3 regions of the Streptomyces sp. NPDC047869 genome follow, and region 1 is predicted to be linked to each of the others. Evidence: riboswitches for the same ligand, from Rfam matches in the RefSeq annotation. Region 1 holds a riboswitch; each other region holds the start of a gene.
The links. Region 1 has a riboswitch for thiamine pyrophosphate ahead of AB0924_RS17850 (thiamine ABC transporter substrate-binding protein). Riboswitches for the same ligand answer to the same signal wherever they lie in the genome.
Positions count from the first base shown of each region.

Region 2: it holds a riboswitch for thiamine pyrophosphate, as region 1 does, so the genes downstream of both, thiO (glycine oxidase ThiO) here and AB0924_RS17850 (thiamine ABC transporter substrate-binding protein) in region 1, are expected to answer to the same signal.
Region 3: it holds a riboswitch for thiamine pyrophosphate, as region 1 does, so the genes downstream of both, thiC (phosphomethylpyrimidine synthase ThiC) here and AB0924_RS17850 (thiamine ABC transporter substrate-binding protein) in region 1, are expected to answer to the same signal.

Region 1 is NZ_JBEYRK010000012.1:107,893-113,354, reverse strand. It holds partial or broken gene AB0924_RS17865 (transposase) at 73-186, opposite strand; gene AB0924_RS17860 (hypothetical protein) at 301-654, opposite strand; gene rlmN (23S rRNA (adenine(2503)-C(2))-methyltransferase RlmN) at 847-1,953, shown strand; TPP riboswitch at 1,977-2,084, shown strand; gene AB0924_RS17850 (thiamine ABC transporter substrate-binding protein) at 2,165-3,250, shown strand; gene AB0924_RS17845 (iron ABC transporter permease) at 3,298-4,899, shown strand; gene AB0924_RS17840 (ABC transporter ATP-binding protein) at 4,899-5,462, shown strand, end outside.
Region 2 is NZ_JBEYRK010000044.1:25,700-31,161, reverse strand. It holds gene AB0924_RS35780 (Rv2175c family DNA-binding protein) at 1-333, opposite strand, end outside; gene AB0924_RS35775 (FAD-dependent oxidoreductase) at 400-1,632, opposite strand; gene AB0924_RS35770 (hypothetical protein) at 1,665-2,015, opposite strand; TPP riboswitch at 2,068-2,179, shown strand; gene thiO (glycine oxidase ThiO) at 2,177-3,337, shown strand; gene thiS (sulfur carrier protein ThiS) at 3,340-3,540, shown strand; gene AB0924_RS35755 (thiazole synthase) at 3,543-4,337, shown strand; gene pknB (Stk1 family PASTA domain-containing Ser/Thr kinase) at 4,440-5,462, shown strand, end outside.
Region 3 is NZ_JBEYRK010000001.1:468,290-473,751, reverse strand. It holds gene AB0924_RS02180 (hypothetical protein) at 17-880, shown strand; gene thiC (phosphomethylpyrimidine synthase ThiC) at 1,025-2,809, opposite strand; TPP riboswitch at 2,802-2,975, opposite strand; gene AB0924_RS02170 (YibE/F family protein) at 3,048-4,433, shown strand; gene AB0924_RS02165 (SsgA family sporulation/cell division regulator) at 4,531-4,968, opposite strand; gene AB0924_RS02160 (IclR family transcriptional regulator C-terminal domain-containing protein) at 5,070-5,462, opposite strand, start outside.

The DNA of each region.
Region 1 (5,462 bases):
TGCCCTATCCCTGGGTCTTCAGCCGTTCCTGGGACGCGTTTACGGTCTGTCCGGCGGATCATGCCGGGCGGCTAGATCCCGCCATGGCACCCCGGTGCGCAGCCGGTGCAGAATCCCGATGGTGACCCTGCGGTGACTGGCCCAACGGCCGCCCTGCTTCCCGGGCTTCGGTAGGTACGGCTTCAGCCGGGCCTACTCCGCATGCGTTAAATCTCCCCGTCCCATGCTCATGCCAACGACCTGAAGACGAGACGGTCACATGATCCGCCGGACAGGCCCTAAAAGCCTGCGGCAGCGCGCTCAAGGCTTAAAGGAGCCCTTGGTCTGCTCCTTCGTGCCCCGCATCTTGCCTCGTGCTTCGAGAGCGGCGCCTTTCGCCGCGAGCGTTTCCTTGTGCATCGCGTGGGCTGCCGTCCGCACGGTCTTTCCGACGATCTGTTCGGCCTTTGCCTTGGCCCGTTCTCCGGCGTTCATCTCGGTACCTCCGTGGGTCTCATTGGCCGTGTGCCCCTTGAGGCAAAGGGTGAAGCCACTCTGTGGGTCGCGTTGGTAAGGAGCGGCCAAGGTCACCACGGGCCCGACGCGGAGGGGTCCCAGATCCGCTCCCGCCTGAGTGATCACTTCGATGCCATCGTGGCGGCGACGTATCGCCATGGACGGTCTGCTTCGCGTGAGGGATCGGAACGATGACAGTGGCAGCTCAGCCGGGGACGTGCAGCCCCGTCGGCTGGGCCGTCTCTGGGCCGTCCGACGCCGCTCCAGAGCGACCACTGACGCCTACTAGTGACAGTAGTAGTGAGCGGCAGCCGCAGGTCACCCGATTGGATCTGCGACACTGGTACCACCATGCCCAAGCCCGGAGAACTCACTTTCGTCGCCCCCCGCGGAGCCAAGAAGCCGCCGCGGCATCTCGCCGATCTCACGCCCGCCGAGCGCAAGGACGCCGTGGCCGAGATCGGTGAGAAGCCGTTCCGTGCCAAGCAGCTGTCGCAGCACTACTTCGCGCGGTACGCGCACGACCCGGCGGAGTGGACCGACATCCCCGCCGCCGCGCGCGGCAGACTGCGGGAAGCGCTGCTGCCCGAGCTGATGACCGTCGTGCGGCATCTGTCGACCGACGAGGGGACGACCCGCAAGACGCTGTGGCGGCTGTTCGACGGCACGCTCGTGGAATCCGTGCTGATGCGGTACCCGGACCGGGTCACCATGTGCATCAGCTCGCAGGCCGGGTGCGGGATGAACTGCCCGTTCTGCGCGACGGGGCAGGCCGGTCTCGACCGGAACCTGTCCACCGCGGAGATCGTGCACCAGATCGTGGACGGGATGCGGGCGCTGCGGGACGGAGAGGTGCCGGGCGGGCCCGCGCGGCTGTCCAACATCGTCTTCATGGGCATGGGTGAGCCGCTCGCCAACTACAAGCGGGTCGTGGGTGCCGTCCGGGCGCTGACCGACCCCGCTCCCGACGGGCTCGGGCTGTCGCAGCGTGGCATCACCGTGTCGACGGTCGGGCTGGTTCCGGCCATCCACCGGTTCTCCGACGAGGGCTTCAAGTGCCGGCTCGCGATCTCCCTGCACGCGCCCGACGACGAACTGCGCGACACCCTCGTCCCCGTGAACACGCGGTGGAAGGTGCGCGAGGTGCTGGACGCCGGGTTCGAGTACTCCGCGAAGTCCGGGCGGCGGCTGTCCATCGAGTACGCGCTGATCCGGGACATCAACGACCAGGCCTGGCGCGGTGACCGGCTCGGCCGGCTGCTCAGGGGCAAGCCCGTGCACGTCAACCTCATCCCGCTGAACCCGACGCCGGGCTCCAAGTGGACCGCCTCGCGGCCCGAGGACGAGAAGGCGTTCGTGGAGGCCATAGCGGCCCATGGTGTACCGGTCACGATCCGGGACACCCGGGGGCAGGAGATCGACGGGGCCTGTGGTCAGCTCGCGGCGACCGAGCGATAATCTGGCCACGTCAACACATCTGCATATTCCGACAGGGGAGCGCCACAGCGCTGAGAGTGCGGCAACCGGGCCGCAGACCCTCTGAACCTCGCCCAGGTCATTCTGGGTAGGAAGTTCGGTCACCACTCAAGCTGTTGCGCCCTGCCCGGGCTCCCTCGTGGAGCCCGGGCAGGGCCGCGTCTCTTCCTGGCCAACCCCAGGAGGACATCCAGTGCACAACAAGACCCTCGTGGCCGTGGCCGCCGGGCTCGGTCTCGTCGCCCTGCCCGTGCTGACCGGGTGCGGGTCGGGCGACGCCAAGGGCTCCGCCGCGGACTCCAGGACCGTGACCCTCGTCAGCCACGACTCCTGGCTCGTCTCGAAGAGCGTCATGAAGGACTTCGAGAAGAAGTCCGGGTACAAGGTCAAGGTCCTCAAGAGCGGCGACGCCGGGCAGGCCGTCAACAAGGCGCTGCTGACCAAGGACAACCCGCAGGGCGACGTCTTCTTCGGCGTCGACAACACCCTGCTCTCCCGCGCCCTCGACAACGGGCTGTTCCAGTCCTACGCGCCGAAGGACTCAGGCCGGGTACTGCCCCAGTACCGCGTCGACCAGGACAAGCACCGCGTCACCCCCGTCGACACCGGCGACATCTGCGTCAACTACGACAAGGCCTACTTCAGCGAGCACAAGCTGACCCCGCCTCAGTCCTTCGCCGACCTGGCCAAGCCCGCGTACAAGAACCTCCTCGTCACCGAGAACGCGGCCACCTCCTCCCCGGGCCTCGGCTTCCTGCTGGGCAGCGCCGCCAAGTTCGGTAACGACGACTGGCAGGACTACTGGAAGAAGCTCAAGGCCAACGGCGTCAAGGTCGTCGACGGCTGGGAGCAGGCCTACTACCAGGAGTTCTCCGGATCGTCGGAGGGCAAGAAGGCAGGCGGCGACCGGCCGCTGGTGGTGTCGTACGCCTCCTCGCCGCCCGCCGAGGTCATCTACGCGAAGAAGCGGCCCAGCACCGCCCCCACCGGGGTGTCCCAGGGCACCTGCTTCCGGCAGACCGAGTACGCGGGCCTGCTGAGCAACGCGAAGAACACCAAGGGCGGCAAGGCGTTCCTGGACTTCATGCTCACCAAGGAGTTCCAGGAGGACATGCCGCTCAACATGTTCGTCTACCCGGTGCGCGAGGGCGCGGCGGTGCCGCCGGACTTCGCGAAGTACGGGCCGCAGGCCAAGGACCCCGAGACCATGGCCCCCGGCACCATCGCCGCCAACCGTGACAGCTGGGTCAAGTCGTGGACGTCGCTCGTACTGAGGTGACGGCCCGCGAGGGCACCGCGCGCGGGAGCGCGGCGCGGCTGGGGCTGATGGCCCTGCCCGTCGCGTTCTTCGCCGTGTTCTTCGCCTGGCCCGTCGCCGCGATCGTGGTGCGCGGGCTGAAGGCCGACGGCGGCTGGCGGTTCGGGCGGGTGGCGGACGTCGTCACCCAGCCGGACATCGGGCACGTGCTGTGGTTCACCACCTGGCAGGCGCTCGCCTCCACCGCGCTCACCCTGCTGCTCGCGCTGCCCGCCGCCCATGTCTTCGCCCGCTTCGACTTCCCCGGCAGACACCTGCTGCGGGCGGTCGTCACGGTCCCGTTCGTGCTGCCGACCGTCGTCGTGGGTACGGCGTTCCTGGCGCTGGTCGGACGCGGCGGGCTGCTCGACGACCTGTGGGGCGTACGGCTGGACACCACCGTGTGGGCGATCCTGCTGGCGCACGTCTTCTTCAACTACGCGGTCGTCGTACGGACCGTCGGCGGGCTGTGGGCCCAGCTCGACCCCCGGCAGGAGCAGGCCGCGCGGATGCTGGGCGCCTCACCGCTGACGGCGTGGCGGAAGGTCACCCTGCCCGCCCTCGCGCCCGCCGTGGCCGCCGCCGCGCTGATGGTCTTCCTGTTCACCTTCACCTCGTTCGGCGTGGTGCAGATCCTCGGCGGCCCCACGTTCTCCACCCTGGAAGTGGAGATCTACCGGCAGACCTCGGAGGTCTTCGACCTCTCCACGGCGGCCGTCCTGACCCTCGTCCAGTTCGTCGCGGTGGGCGCGATCCTCGGCGTGCACGCCTGGACGGTACGGCGGCGCGAGAGCTCGCTGCGCCTGGTCGACCCGAAGGTGACCGCCCGCCGGCCGCGCGGCGCAGGGCAGTGGGCGCTGCTCGCCGGAGTCCTGCTCACCGTGGCGCTGCTGCTCGTGCTGCCGCTCGCGGTCCTCGTGCAGCGCTCCCTGGACGCGCCCGGCCTCGGCTACTACCGGGCGCTGACCGACGCCGACGGCGGCACCTTCCTGGTGGCGCCGCTGCACGCCGTGTGGACCTCCCTGGAGTACGCCGTCGCCGCCACCGCCATCGCCCTGGCCGTCGGAGGGCTCGCCGCCGCAGCGCTGGCCCGCCGGGACGCCGGCCGGCTGGTGCGCGGCTTCGACGCGCTGCTGATGCTGCCGCTCGGCGTCTCCGCCGTCACCGTCGGCTTCGGCTTCCTGATCGCCCTGGACCGGCCGCCGCTCGACCTCAGACAGTCCTGGATCCTCGTCCCGCTCGCCCAGGCGCTGGTCGGCGCCCCCTTCGTGGTGCGGACCATGCTGCCCGTGCTGCGGGCGGTGGACGGCCGGCTGAGGGAGGCGGCCGCCGTGCTCGGAGCCTCGCCCTGGCGGGTGTGGCGGGAGGTCGACCTGCCGCTGGTGCGGCGGGCGCTGCTGATCGCCGCCGGGTTCGCCTTCGCGGTGTCCCTGGGGGAATTCGGGGCGACCGTGTTCATCGCGCGGCCCGACAACCCGACGCTTCCGGTCGCCGTGGCCCGGCTGCTGAGCCGGCCCGGGGAGCTCAACTACGGGCAGGCGATGGCCCTGTCCACGATTCTGATGGTCGTGTGCGCCGCCGCGCTGCTCGTCCTGGAGCGGCTGCGCACGGACCGGACGGGGGAGTTCTGATGCTGCTGAGCCTCGAGGCCGCGACCGTGCGCCTGGGCGGCCGGCCCGTGCTCGACGCGGTCGTACTCGACGTCGCCGAGCACGAGGTGGTGTGTGTGCTCGGCCCCAGCGGCAGCGGGAAGTCGACGCTGCTCAGGGCGGTGGCCGGGCTGCAGCCGCTGGACGCGGGGCGGGTGCTGCTCGGCGGCCGGGACCAGGCGGGCGTACCGGCGCACAAGCGCGGTGTCGGCCTGATGTTCCAGGACCACCAGCTCTTCCCGCAGCGGGACGTCGGCGGCAACGTGGCCTTCGGGCTGCGGATGCACGGGGTCGGCAAGGGGCGACGGGACACCGAGGTGGGGGAGTTGCTGGAGCTGGTCGGCTTGCCGGGGGCGGCCCGGCGGGCCGTGGCCGGGCTGTCCGGTGGCGAGCAGCAGCGGGTGGCGCTGGCCCGGGCGCTCGCGCCCCGGCCCCGGCTGCTGATGCTGGACGAGCCGCTGGGCCAGCTCGACCGCTCGCTCCGGGACCGGCTCGTGGTCGAACTCCGGGAGCTCTTCCGCCGGTTGGGCACCACCGTGCTCGCC
Region 2 (5,462 bases), on a different contig from region 1:
CTCCGTGCCGCGATTCTCGCTCAGGGCCTGCGCGGGGGTGCCGGGCAGGGTCGGGTCGGGGGTGAAGAGCCACTCGATCATTTCTTCGACCGTGAAGCCGTCGTCACGCAGGAGCGTCAGGGTGCCGGACAGGCCCTTGACGACCTTGTCCCCGTCGATGAAGGCGGCGGGGACGTGCAGCGCCCGGTTCTCACCTCGGCGTACGGCGATGAGCTGGCCCTCCTTGACCAGCTGCCGCACGCGCGTCACCTCGACATCGAGCCGTTCGGCGATGTCGGGGAGGGTGAGCCAGCCGGGGACGAGTGCATCGATCTTTGCGTCAATCTCGGTCACGGGATCTAGCCTGCCATCCGTCACTGACAGTCGGAAGCCAGGCCGGTCCGCGTGGGTGCCACCGCCCTAGTCGAGGGTGGCGCTCTTCAGGGGCCGCGCCGGGTCGGCCAGGACCTCGGGGTCCATGCGGCGGCCCGCCTCGATCAGCCGCCGGCCCTGGGCCAGGTCGCGGGGCCTGCCCACCGCCAGCAGGGCCACCAGCCGGTCCTCGCGCAGCCAGCAGACGGACCAGGCGGGACCCTCCGGCTCGCCGCGCCACACCATGCGGTCGGCGGCGGCGTGGTGGCCCGCGTACTGGACGAACCGGCCGAACTGCTCCGACCAGAAGTACGGCACCGGGTCGTAGACGGCGGGGATCTCACCGAGGATGTTCGCGGCGACCGTGCGCGGCCCCTGCAGGGCGTTGTCCCAGTGGTGGACCAGCAGCCGGGCGCCGTAGCGGGCGGACGGGAAGGAGGCGCAGTCGCCGACGGCGTACACGTCCTCGGCGGAGGCGCGCAGCCGGTCGTCGGCGAGGATCTCGCCCTGCGGGCCCAGCTCGATGCCGGAGCCGGCCAGCCAGGCGGTGGCGGGGCGGGCGCCGATGCCGACCACGACGGCGTCCGCGGCCAGCCGGGTGCCGTCGTCGAGCAGCACCGCGCCGGGCTCCACGCGCTCCACGCGCGCGTCCGTGCGCAGTTCGGCGCCGCTGTCGGCGTACCAGGCGGTCATGGGCGCGGCGACCTCGGCGGGCAGCGCGCCGGCGAGCGGCCGGTCGGCGGCCTCCACGACGGTCACGGCGCAGCCCGCCTCGCGGGCGGCGGTGGCGAACTCGGCGCCGATCCAGCCGGCGCCGACGACCACGATGTCGTGCTGCCGGGCCAGCACCGGCCGCAGCCGCTCGGCGTCGTCCAGGGTGCGCAGCAGGTGCACGCCGGGCACGCCCTCGGTGCCGGGCAGTGTGACCGGCTCGGCGCCGGTGGCGAGGACCAGGACGTCGTACGGCACGGGACCGGCCTCGGTGTCCAGTTCGTGGTCGGCGGGGCGCACCCCCAGCGCCTCGCAGCCGAGCCTGAGTTCGATGCCGAGGGACTCGAAGTCCACGTCGAAGGCGGAGCCCTCGGCCGTGCCGAGGAGCACGGCCTTGGACAGCGGCGGCCGGTCGTAGGGCTGATGGGGCTCGGCGCCGATCAGGGTGACGGTGCCGGTGAAGCCCTGTTCCCGCAGGGCCACCGCGGTCTGTACCCCGGCCATGCCCGCGCCGGCGACCACCACGCGCCGCCGCGGCGACGTGTCCTGCTGTGCTGTCTGCTCGCTCACCCGATCACCTTAGACAACTGACGGAGAGTCAGTCAGCGGGCGTGCTCGGTGACCTGCTCCACCACGCTGGTTCCGGCGCCCTCCTGCGACTCCCACTCCCAGGTCTCCTCCAGCCGCACCCGCCCGTCGGGCAGCTCCGCGACCGTCGACACGCAGTGCCCCGAGGAGGTGGTCCCGTCCTGCTTGAGCTGTACGTACCGGAAGTCCAGCCGGTCGCCCGCCCGGGTGCCGACCAGGTGGCCGCGCACCACGTCGCCGCCCGCGTACTCGGCCCAGATCTCGCCGCCCCGCTCGTGGTAGGCGAAGCGGGTTTGCGTACCCACCTGACCCGGGGCCTGGTCCGCCACCGGGGCGAGGAAGAGTCCGTCGAGCGAGCGGGCCATGGGGCGGGGCTCCTTACGAGGTCGGGGGGCCGAGGGCTAGGGTGGCCACCGTACAAGCACTCGCGGGAGCCCGGACGCACCGGGCTGAGAGGGAGGCTGGCGGCCTCCGACCGTACGAACCTGATCCGGGTCATGCCGGCGAAGGGAGGGGCTGGACGCCCATGCCGTCACGTACGTCCGACGTCCTCGTCATCGGGGGCGGGATCATCGGCCTGGTCACGGCCTGGCGCGCCGCGCAGCGCGGGCTCACCACTGCCGTGGTGGACCCCGAGCCCGGCGGCGGGGCCGCGCGGGTCGCGGCGGGGATGCTGGCCGCGGTCACCGAACTGCACTACGGCGAGGAGAAGTTGCTCGCCCTCAACCTGGAATCGGCCCGCCGCTACCCGGACTTCGCGGCCGAGCTGACCGAACTGACCGGTCACGACCTGGGCTACCGGCGCTGCGGCACGCTCGCCGTGGCGCTCGACTCGGACGACCGCGCCCATCTGAGGGAGCTGCACGCCCTGCAGCGGCGCTCGGGGCTCGACTCCGTGTGGCTGTCCGGGCGGGAGTGCCGGCGCCTCGAACCGATGCTCGCGCCCGGGGTGCGGGGCGGGCTGCGGGTCGACGGCGACCACCAGATCGACCCCAGACGGCTGGCGTCCGCCCTGGTGGACGCGTGCGAGCGGGCCGGGGTGGTGTTCCACCGGTGCTGGGCCGAGCGGCTCGACGTCGCCGGGGGCCGGGCCGCCGGGGTCACCGCGGCGGACGGCACCCGGCTGGGCGCGGGCCGGGTGGTGCTCGCCGGCGGCAGCCTCAGCGGGCGTCTCGCGGGCGTCCCGGACGATCTGCTGCCCCCGGTGCGGCCGGTGAAGGGGCAGGTGCTGCGGCTGACCGTGCCCCGGCGGTACGCGCCGTTCCTGAGCCGTACCGTGCGGGCCGTGGTGCGCGGCAGCCAGGTCTACCTGGTGCCCCGGGAGAACGGCGAGCTGGTCGTCGGCGCGACCAGCGAGGAGTTGGGCTGGGACACCACGGTGACCGCGGGGGGCGTGTACGAGCTGCTGCGCGACGCCCATGAACTGGTGCCGGGGATCACCGAGCTGCCCCTGACCGAGACCCGGGCCGGTCTGCGCCCCGGTTCCCCCGACAACGCCCCGCTGCTCGGCCCGTCCGGGCTCGACGGACTGCTGCTGGCCACCGGGCACTACCGCAACGGCGTGCTGCTCACTCCCGTCACCGGGGACGTCATGGCCGAGCTGCTGACCGGCGGCGAGCTGCCGGAGGCGGCCCGTCCGTTCACCCCGGAGCGCTTCGGCGCCGCACTCGTGGAGCAGCCCGCATGAGCATCTGTGTCTCGGTCAACGGCGAGCGCCGGGAGATCGCCCCGGGCACCGCGCTGGACGCGCTGGTGAAGACCCTGACCGTGGCACCCTCCGGGGTGGCCGCGGCCGTCAACGAGACCGTCGTACCGCGCGCGCGGTGGGCGGCCACCGCGCTCCTCGACGGTGACCGTGTCGAGGTCCTCACCGCCGTCCAGGGAGGCTGACCATGTCCGACGATCCCTTCCTGGTGGGCGGGGTGCCCTTCGGGTCCCGGCTGATCATGGGCACCGGCGGCGCGCCCAGCCTGGACGTGCTGGAGCGCGCGCTGGTCGCCTCCGGCACGGAGCTGACCACCGTGGCCATGCGCCGGGTCGATCCCGCGGTGCACGGCTCGGTGCTGTCGGTGCTGGAGAGGCTGGGCATCCGGGTGCTGCCGAACACCGCGGGCTGCTTCACCGCCGGGGAGGCCGTGCTGACGGCCCGGCTGGCGCGCGAGGCGCTGGGCACCGACCTGGTGAAGCTGGAGGTCATCGCCGACGAGCGCACCCTGCTGCCGGATCCGGTGGAGCTGTTGGAGGCGGCGGAGACGCTGGTCGACGACGGGTTCACGGTGCTGCCGTACACCAACGACGATCCGGTGCTCGCGCGGAAGCTGGAGGACGTGGGCTGTGCGGCGGTGATGCCGCTGGGCTCCCCGATCGGCTCCGGGCTCGGGATCCGCAACCCGCACAACTTCCAGCTCATCGTGGAGCACGCACGCGTGCCGGTGATCCTGGACGCGGGCGCCGGCACGGCCTCGGACGTCGCGCTGGCGATGGAGCTGGGCTGCGCCGGTGTGATGCTCGCCTCCGCCGTGACGCGGGCCCAGCGGCCCGAGACGATGGCGGCGGCGATGCGGCACGCGGTGGAGGCGGGGCGGCTGGCCCGGCTGGCGGGCCGGATCCCGCGCAGGCACTTCGCCGAGGCCTCCTCCCCCACCGGGGGCCGCGCCGACCTGGACCCCGAGCGGCCCGCGTTCTAGTTCGCCCTCCCGCCTCGCGGGACAGTCACAGGTCTGCTGCAGTACGTCACCGGAACGGCGCAGCGCACGGCGGTGTCCGTCGGTCCTCGTACACTCGCCTGCGTGGATACGACCCTTCAGGACCCGCTCGTCGGGCAGGTGCTCGACGGACGCTATCGCGTCGAAGCGCGGATCGCCGTCGGCGGGATGGCCACGGTCTACCGGGCCCTGGACACCCGCCTGGACCGCGTGCTCGCGCTCAAGGTGATGCACCCGGCCCTGGCGGTCGACGGGTCGTTCGTGGACCGGTTCATCCGCGAGGCCAAGTCGGTCGCCCGGCTCGCCCACCCCAACGTGGTGCAGGTCTTCGACCAGGGCACCGACGCGTCCTACGTGTATCTGGCGATGGAGTACGTCGCGGGGTGCACGCTTCGGGACGTGCTGCGCGAGCGGGGGGCGCTGCAGCCGCGGGCGGCGCTGGACATCCTGGAGCCGGTGCTCGCCGCGCTCGGCGCCGCGCACCGGGCCGGTTTCGTGCACCGGGACATGAAGCCCGAGAACGTGCTGATAGGCGATGACGGGCGGGTCAAGGTCGCCGACTTCGGGCTGGTGCGGTCGGTCGACACGGTGACCAGCACCACGGGCGCCGTCCTCGGGACCGTGTCGTATCTCGCTCCCGAGCAGATGGAGCAGGGCACCGCCGACCCGCGTGTCGACGTCTACGCCTGCGGTGTCGTCCTCTACGAGATGCTGACGGGCGGCAAGCCGCACTCCGGGGACTCCCCGGCGCAGATCCTGTACAAGCACATCCACGAAGACGTGCCGCCGCCCTCCGCGCTCGTGCCGGGGCTGCCGCCGGAGCTGGACGAGCTGGTCGCCTCGGCGACCGCGCGCACCCCGGACCTCCGGCCGGACGACGCCGCCGCGCTGCTCGGCCAGGTGCTGCGGGCCCGGGCCGGGCTCAGCGCCGGTCAGCTGGACGCCGTGCCGCCGCAGGCGCTGTCCGCGGAGCACGACAACGCCGGGGACCGTACGAGCGTGATCCCGCGCTCGCTGACCGTGCCCCGGCCGCTGCCCGTCAACGAGGACGACGGCCCGGCGGACGTCCGGCACACCAGCCGGCTGCAGAGCCCGCCGGTGCCCGAA
Region 3 (5,462 bases), on a different contig from region 1:
TACGGAGCATCGGGGGATGCACATGAACAGCGTTCCGCAGCACCTGCTGAACGAGGACCGCCAGGAATTCGAGCGGATCCTCGATGAGGCGCTGCGCTCCGCGCCCCAGCGACCCGAACTGGCCGCTGTCGGACAGCGGCTCAACCCGGAACAACTGCGCACCATGGCACTCAACGCCACCACGCTCATCACGGCGGCCGCGGCGACCGAGTACCAGCACTACGTGAAGGCCCGCGAGGAACTGCGCCGCCCGGCGCCGTCCGTCCCTTCGGCCACCGACGACACCGGGTCCGCGGAGCCGGGCGCGGGCCCGGTGGGTCTCGCCACCGCCCTCGGCGAGGCCGCCGAGACCACCGGCGCGGGCGCCGTCGCCGTCGTCGCGGTCCTGGCGCCCGTCCTCGCCGGCACCGCCGCGGCGATCTTCCTGCTCGTCGGCTACATCCTGAAGATGCTGGCCCCCGGCCAGGCCTTTGCCCAGACCATGCTCACCGCGGGCTGGGTGTTCGGCGCCGTGACCGCCGCCGCGGTCCTCGTCGCCGGTGCCGGGCTGCTGCTCACCGCCCTGCGCAACAGCGCCGCGGCGGAAGCCGGAGCGCATGACGCGGCCGACGCGGAGGTGGCCAGGGCCAGAGAGGCATGGCGAGAGGCCCTGCTGGAACGCGGTGTCCTGCCGTTCCTGCGGGACGCGCTCGCCCAGCCCGGTACGGCCCCGCTGCACCGCACGGCACCCACGGCCCCGACGAGCCGCATGCCGCGCCTCGGCTACGGACGCCCCGGCTTCAGCAGCCCGGACGACGGCTCCGGGTCCGACCGTCCGAGCTTCAGCAGTCCCGACTACACCAGTCCCGACTTCGGCGGTCCGGAACACCAGCCGGAATAGCCGGCCCGCGCTCCCTCGTGGGGCGCCTGCAGGACCCCGGCCGGCGCACGGCAGGGCAGTGCCGGCGGGCACGCCGCCGACCTCTCCGCGCCGCCCGACGCCCGGGGCCCGGCACGCCCCGGGCCGACGGCCGCCTTGGCCGGGTCAGTCGGCAATCGGCAGGTACACCCGGTTGCCCGACGCCGCGAACTCCTTCGACTTCTGAGCCATGCCCTCCTCGACCTCGGCCCGGGTACCGCCGTGTTCCCGGCGGATGTCCTGGGAGATCTTCATGCTGCAGAACTTCGGCCCGCACATGGAGCAGAAGTGGGCCGTCTTGGCGGGTTCGGCCGGCAGGGTCTCGTCGTGGAACTCCCGTGCCGTGTCGGGGTCCAGGGCGAGGTTGAACTGGTCCTCCCACCGGAACTCGAAGCGGGCGTCGGACAGCGCGTCGTCCCACTCCTGCGCGCCCGGGTGCCCCTTGGCGAGGTCCGCCGCATGGGCGGCGATCTTGTAGGTGATGACCCCGGTCTTGACGTCGTCACGGTTGGGCAGGCCCAGGTGCTCCTTGGGCGTGACGTAGCAGAGCATCGCCGTGCCCCACCAGGCGATCATCGCGGCGCCGATACCGGAGGTGATGTGGTCGTACGCCGGCGCGATGTCCGTGGTCAGCGGGCCGAGCGTATAGAACGGAGCTTCATCGCAGATCTCCTGCTGAAGGTCGATGTTCTCCTTGATCTTGTGCATCGGGACGTGGCCCGGGCCCTCGATCATGGTCTGTACGTTGAAACGCCTGGCGATCCGGTTGAGTTCCCCGAGCGTGCGCAACTCCGCGAACTGCGCCTCGTCGTTGGCGTCCGCGATCGAGCCCGGCCTCAGACCGTCGCCCAGCGAGTACGTGACGTCGTAGGCGGCGAGGATCTCGCAGAGCTCCTCGAAGTTCTCGTACAGGAACGACTCCTTGTGGTGCGCCAGGCACCACGCGGCCATGATCGAGCCGCCCCGCGAGACGATGCCGGTCTTGCGGTTGGCGGTGAGCGGCACATACGGCAGGCGCACGCCGGCGTGGACGGTCATGTAGTCCACGCCCTGCTCGGCCTGTTCGATCACGGTGTCCTTGTAGATCTCCCAGGTCAGTTCCTCGGCCCTGCCGTCGACCTTCTCCAGCGCCTGGTAGAGCGGGACGGTGCCGATGGGCACGGGGGAGTTGCGCAGCACCCACTCGCGGGTGGTGTGGATGTTGCGGCCGGTGGAGAGGTCCATCACCGTGTCGGCGCCCCAGCGGGTCGCCCAGGTCATCTTCTCGACCTCCTCCTCGATCGAGGAGGTGACCGCGGAGTTGCCGATGTTGGCGTTGACCTTCACCAGGAAGCGCTTGCCGATGATCATCGGCTCGATCTCCGGGTGGTTGACGTTGGCCGGCAATACCGCGCGGCCCGCCGCGATCTCCTCACGGACCACCTCGGGAGAGACGTTCTCCCGGATGGCCACGTACTCCATCTCGGGCGTGATCTCACCCCTGCGCGCGTACGCGAGCTGGGTGACCGCCTGGCCCTCACGGCCGCGGCGCGGCTGACGCGGGCGCCCGGGGAACACCGCGTCCAGGTTGCGCAGCCCGCCACGCGGCGAGGTGTGCTTGATCCCGTCGTCCTCGGGTCGGACGGGGCGGCCCGCGTATTCCTCGGTGTCACCGCGGGCGATGATCCAGTTCTCCCGCAGCGCCGACAGCCCCCGGCGGACATCGGTGTCGGCGAGTGGATCGGTGTACGGGCCCGATGTGTCGTACAGCGTGACCGACTGCCCGTTGGTGAGGTGCACCTGACGGACCGGCACACACAGGTCGGGGCGTGAACCCTCGACGTACGCCTTGTGCCAGCCGATGGACTTTCCGGCCTCCTGGGACTTCTCGTCCTGAACGGAGGCAGGCGTGCGTGCGTCCTTGTTGGTCATGAGACCTACTCCCTACGCCGGCATTACCCGGTAACAGGTTCGGCGGTCGACGCAGCGGTTTCCGACTTCGGATGTCTCCCGAGGAATGACGTTCCACGTGAAACATCGCGTATACGGAGGTCAGCGCCCTCTCAGCCCGGTGCTCCGAGCTCCCGCGTGTGCAAAAGGTGCCTCCACGCTAGCGTCAGTTCGGGCGCGGTGAACAGAGGGCCCCCTTCGTTCTTGCGATGATCGGGCGGTGACCACGACGGAACAGCACCCCTACCCGCCCTCCGAGCCGCCGCGTCAAGGCGGCTCCGAACCAGGCCGTGGCCATGGCCACTCACACGGTCACAGTCACAACCATGGGCCCGCCGCGCCGGTTTCGAAGCACCTGCGCAAGGTCATCGCGGCGATCCTCGTCCCGTTCACCGCGGCCGTCGTGGTCGGCCTGATGATTCTGTGGCCCGGAGGAGCCCCGCCGCACGAGCGCACCGGTGTCGGCTTCGACCGGCAGACACAGCAGGCCACGGTCACCCAGGTGGTGGAGCTGAGCTGCAAGTCGGTCAACGCATCGGGCGGTACGGCGGCGGGCGGCACCTCCGCTCCAGGCGACGGCTCGGCACAGAACGAGGCGAAGGGCACCTGCAGGAAGGCGACGATCCGGGTCGACACCGGCAAGGACGAGGGCCGGACCTTCACCGAGATCGTGCGGCCGGACCAGTCACGGCAGTTGCACCAGGGCGAGAAGGTCGTGGTCGCCTACGAGCCCTCGGCGCCCAAGGACCTGCAGTACTCGGTGACCGATGTGAACCGGAAGTTCCCCATGGCGCTGCTCGCGGGCATCTTCGCGCTCGCCGTCGTCGTGGTGGGACGGATGCGCGGGGTCATGGCCCTGGTCGCGCTGGCCGTGAGCTTCCTGGTGCTGACGTTCTTCATCCTGCCCGCGATCCTTCAGGGCTCGAATCCGCTGCTCGTGGCCGTCGTCGGGGCGAGCGCGATCATGCTCATCGCGCTCTACATGTGCCATGGCCTTTCAGCGCGTACCTCGGTCGCGGTGCTCGGCACCCTGGCCTCCCTGCTGCTGATCGGCGTTCTCGGCTCCGGGTTCATCGACTGGGCCGCGTTGACCGGCAACACGGACGACAGCACCGGTTTGATCCACGGTCTGTTTCCGTCGATAGACATGAGCGGTCTGCTGCTGGCCGGAGTCATCATCGGTTCGCTGGGTGTCCTGGACGATGTGACGGTGACCCAGACGTCGGCGGTCTGGGAGCTGCACGAGGCGAATCCTGCGATGGGCTGGCGCGACCTGTACCGGGCAGGCATCCGGATCGGACGCGACCACATCGCCTCGGTCGTCAACACCCTTGTGCTCGCCTACGCCGGTGCCGCCCTGCCGCTGCTCCTGCTGTTCTCGATCGCGCAGAGCAGCGTGGGCACGGTGGCCAACAGCGAGCTGGTGGCCGAAGAGATCGTGCGCACGCTGGTGGGTTCGATCGGGCTGGTCGCCTCGGTTCCGGTCACCACTGCCCTCGCCGCCCTGGTGGTGTCGGCCGACCGGCCCGGGCCGGCCGGTGCCGGAGGCTCCGGTGCGCATCCCGTTCCGGCGCGAGGCGGCAGGGGGCGGCGGCGCAAGCACTGAGCACGGGGCGTCAGGGTCGGGACACCGCCGAAGAAGCGTTCCTGCGGAGGCCCGGGCGGCAGTACGTCAGCGCCCGGCGCCCCACTGCCACGGTCCCTCAGCCGGCGCTCTGCTCCTCGGCCAGAATGCGGTCCAGAGCCTCGTCGAGGTGGGCGTCGAAGTCGGCCAGTGCACCCTCCTGGCCGAGCGGGACCAGTTTGTCCGTGCGGTCGAGGAAGGCCACGAGTGGCGGCGTCGAGGAGCGGAACAGCGCCTGGTCACTGCCCACCTGAAGCCGGATCAGCACCTCGCCCAGCACCTCGGTGTCGGCCGGAGCGATGTGCACATCACCCTCCCCACACGGCCGGCCGACCCCGTCGATCAGCAGTTCCCGCCCGAAGGCCCAGGTCACCGGGGCGTCACCGGGCAGATGGAAGGTGAGACGTACGGCGTAGGGATCACAGGTCTCGTAGCGCAACTCCACCGGGATGCGGAAGGAGAGCTCCTCGGACACGAGAAAACTCATCATGACTTCTGCCTGTACGGATTCGCGCATCGCCTACCCCGTCATATGACGTCGACTGGCCGGGAATGATCCCCCTCGACTGTGCATCAAATCTTGCTCAACGTACATGGCAGATCACAAGGAGTGAGTTTTCAGATACTGATAGAGAGGGACAGCGCGCCCAGATGCCGCCCGATCCCGGCCTGCAGGCGCAGGGCCGCGGGCAGCAGCTGTTCGCTCTGATGTACGGGGAGTGAGATGGCCATCGCGGCCGCCGTCGTACCGACCGTGATGGGGATCGCGGCACAGACCGTTCCGAGCGCGTACTCCTGCCGCTCCACCACCGGCTCCATGCGCGGCGTCCTGGCCAGCCGGCGCAGGAGAGTGTGGTTGTCCCGCACCGAGTACGGCGTGAGGGACCGTGCCGGATAGCGGCTCAGGTGGTCCCGTCGGGCCTCCTCGTCCAACTGGGACAGCAGGCACTGCCCGATCGCGTGCGCGTGCCCGGTCTCGCGGAAGTCGGCCCACTCCTCGACCGCGGGTGT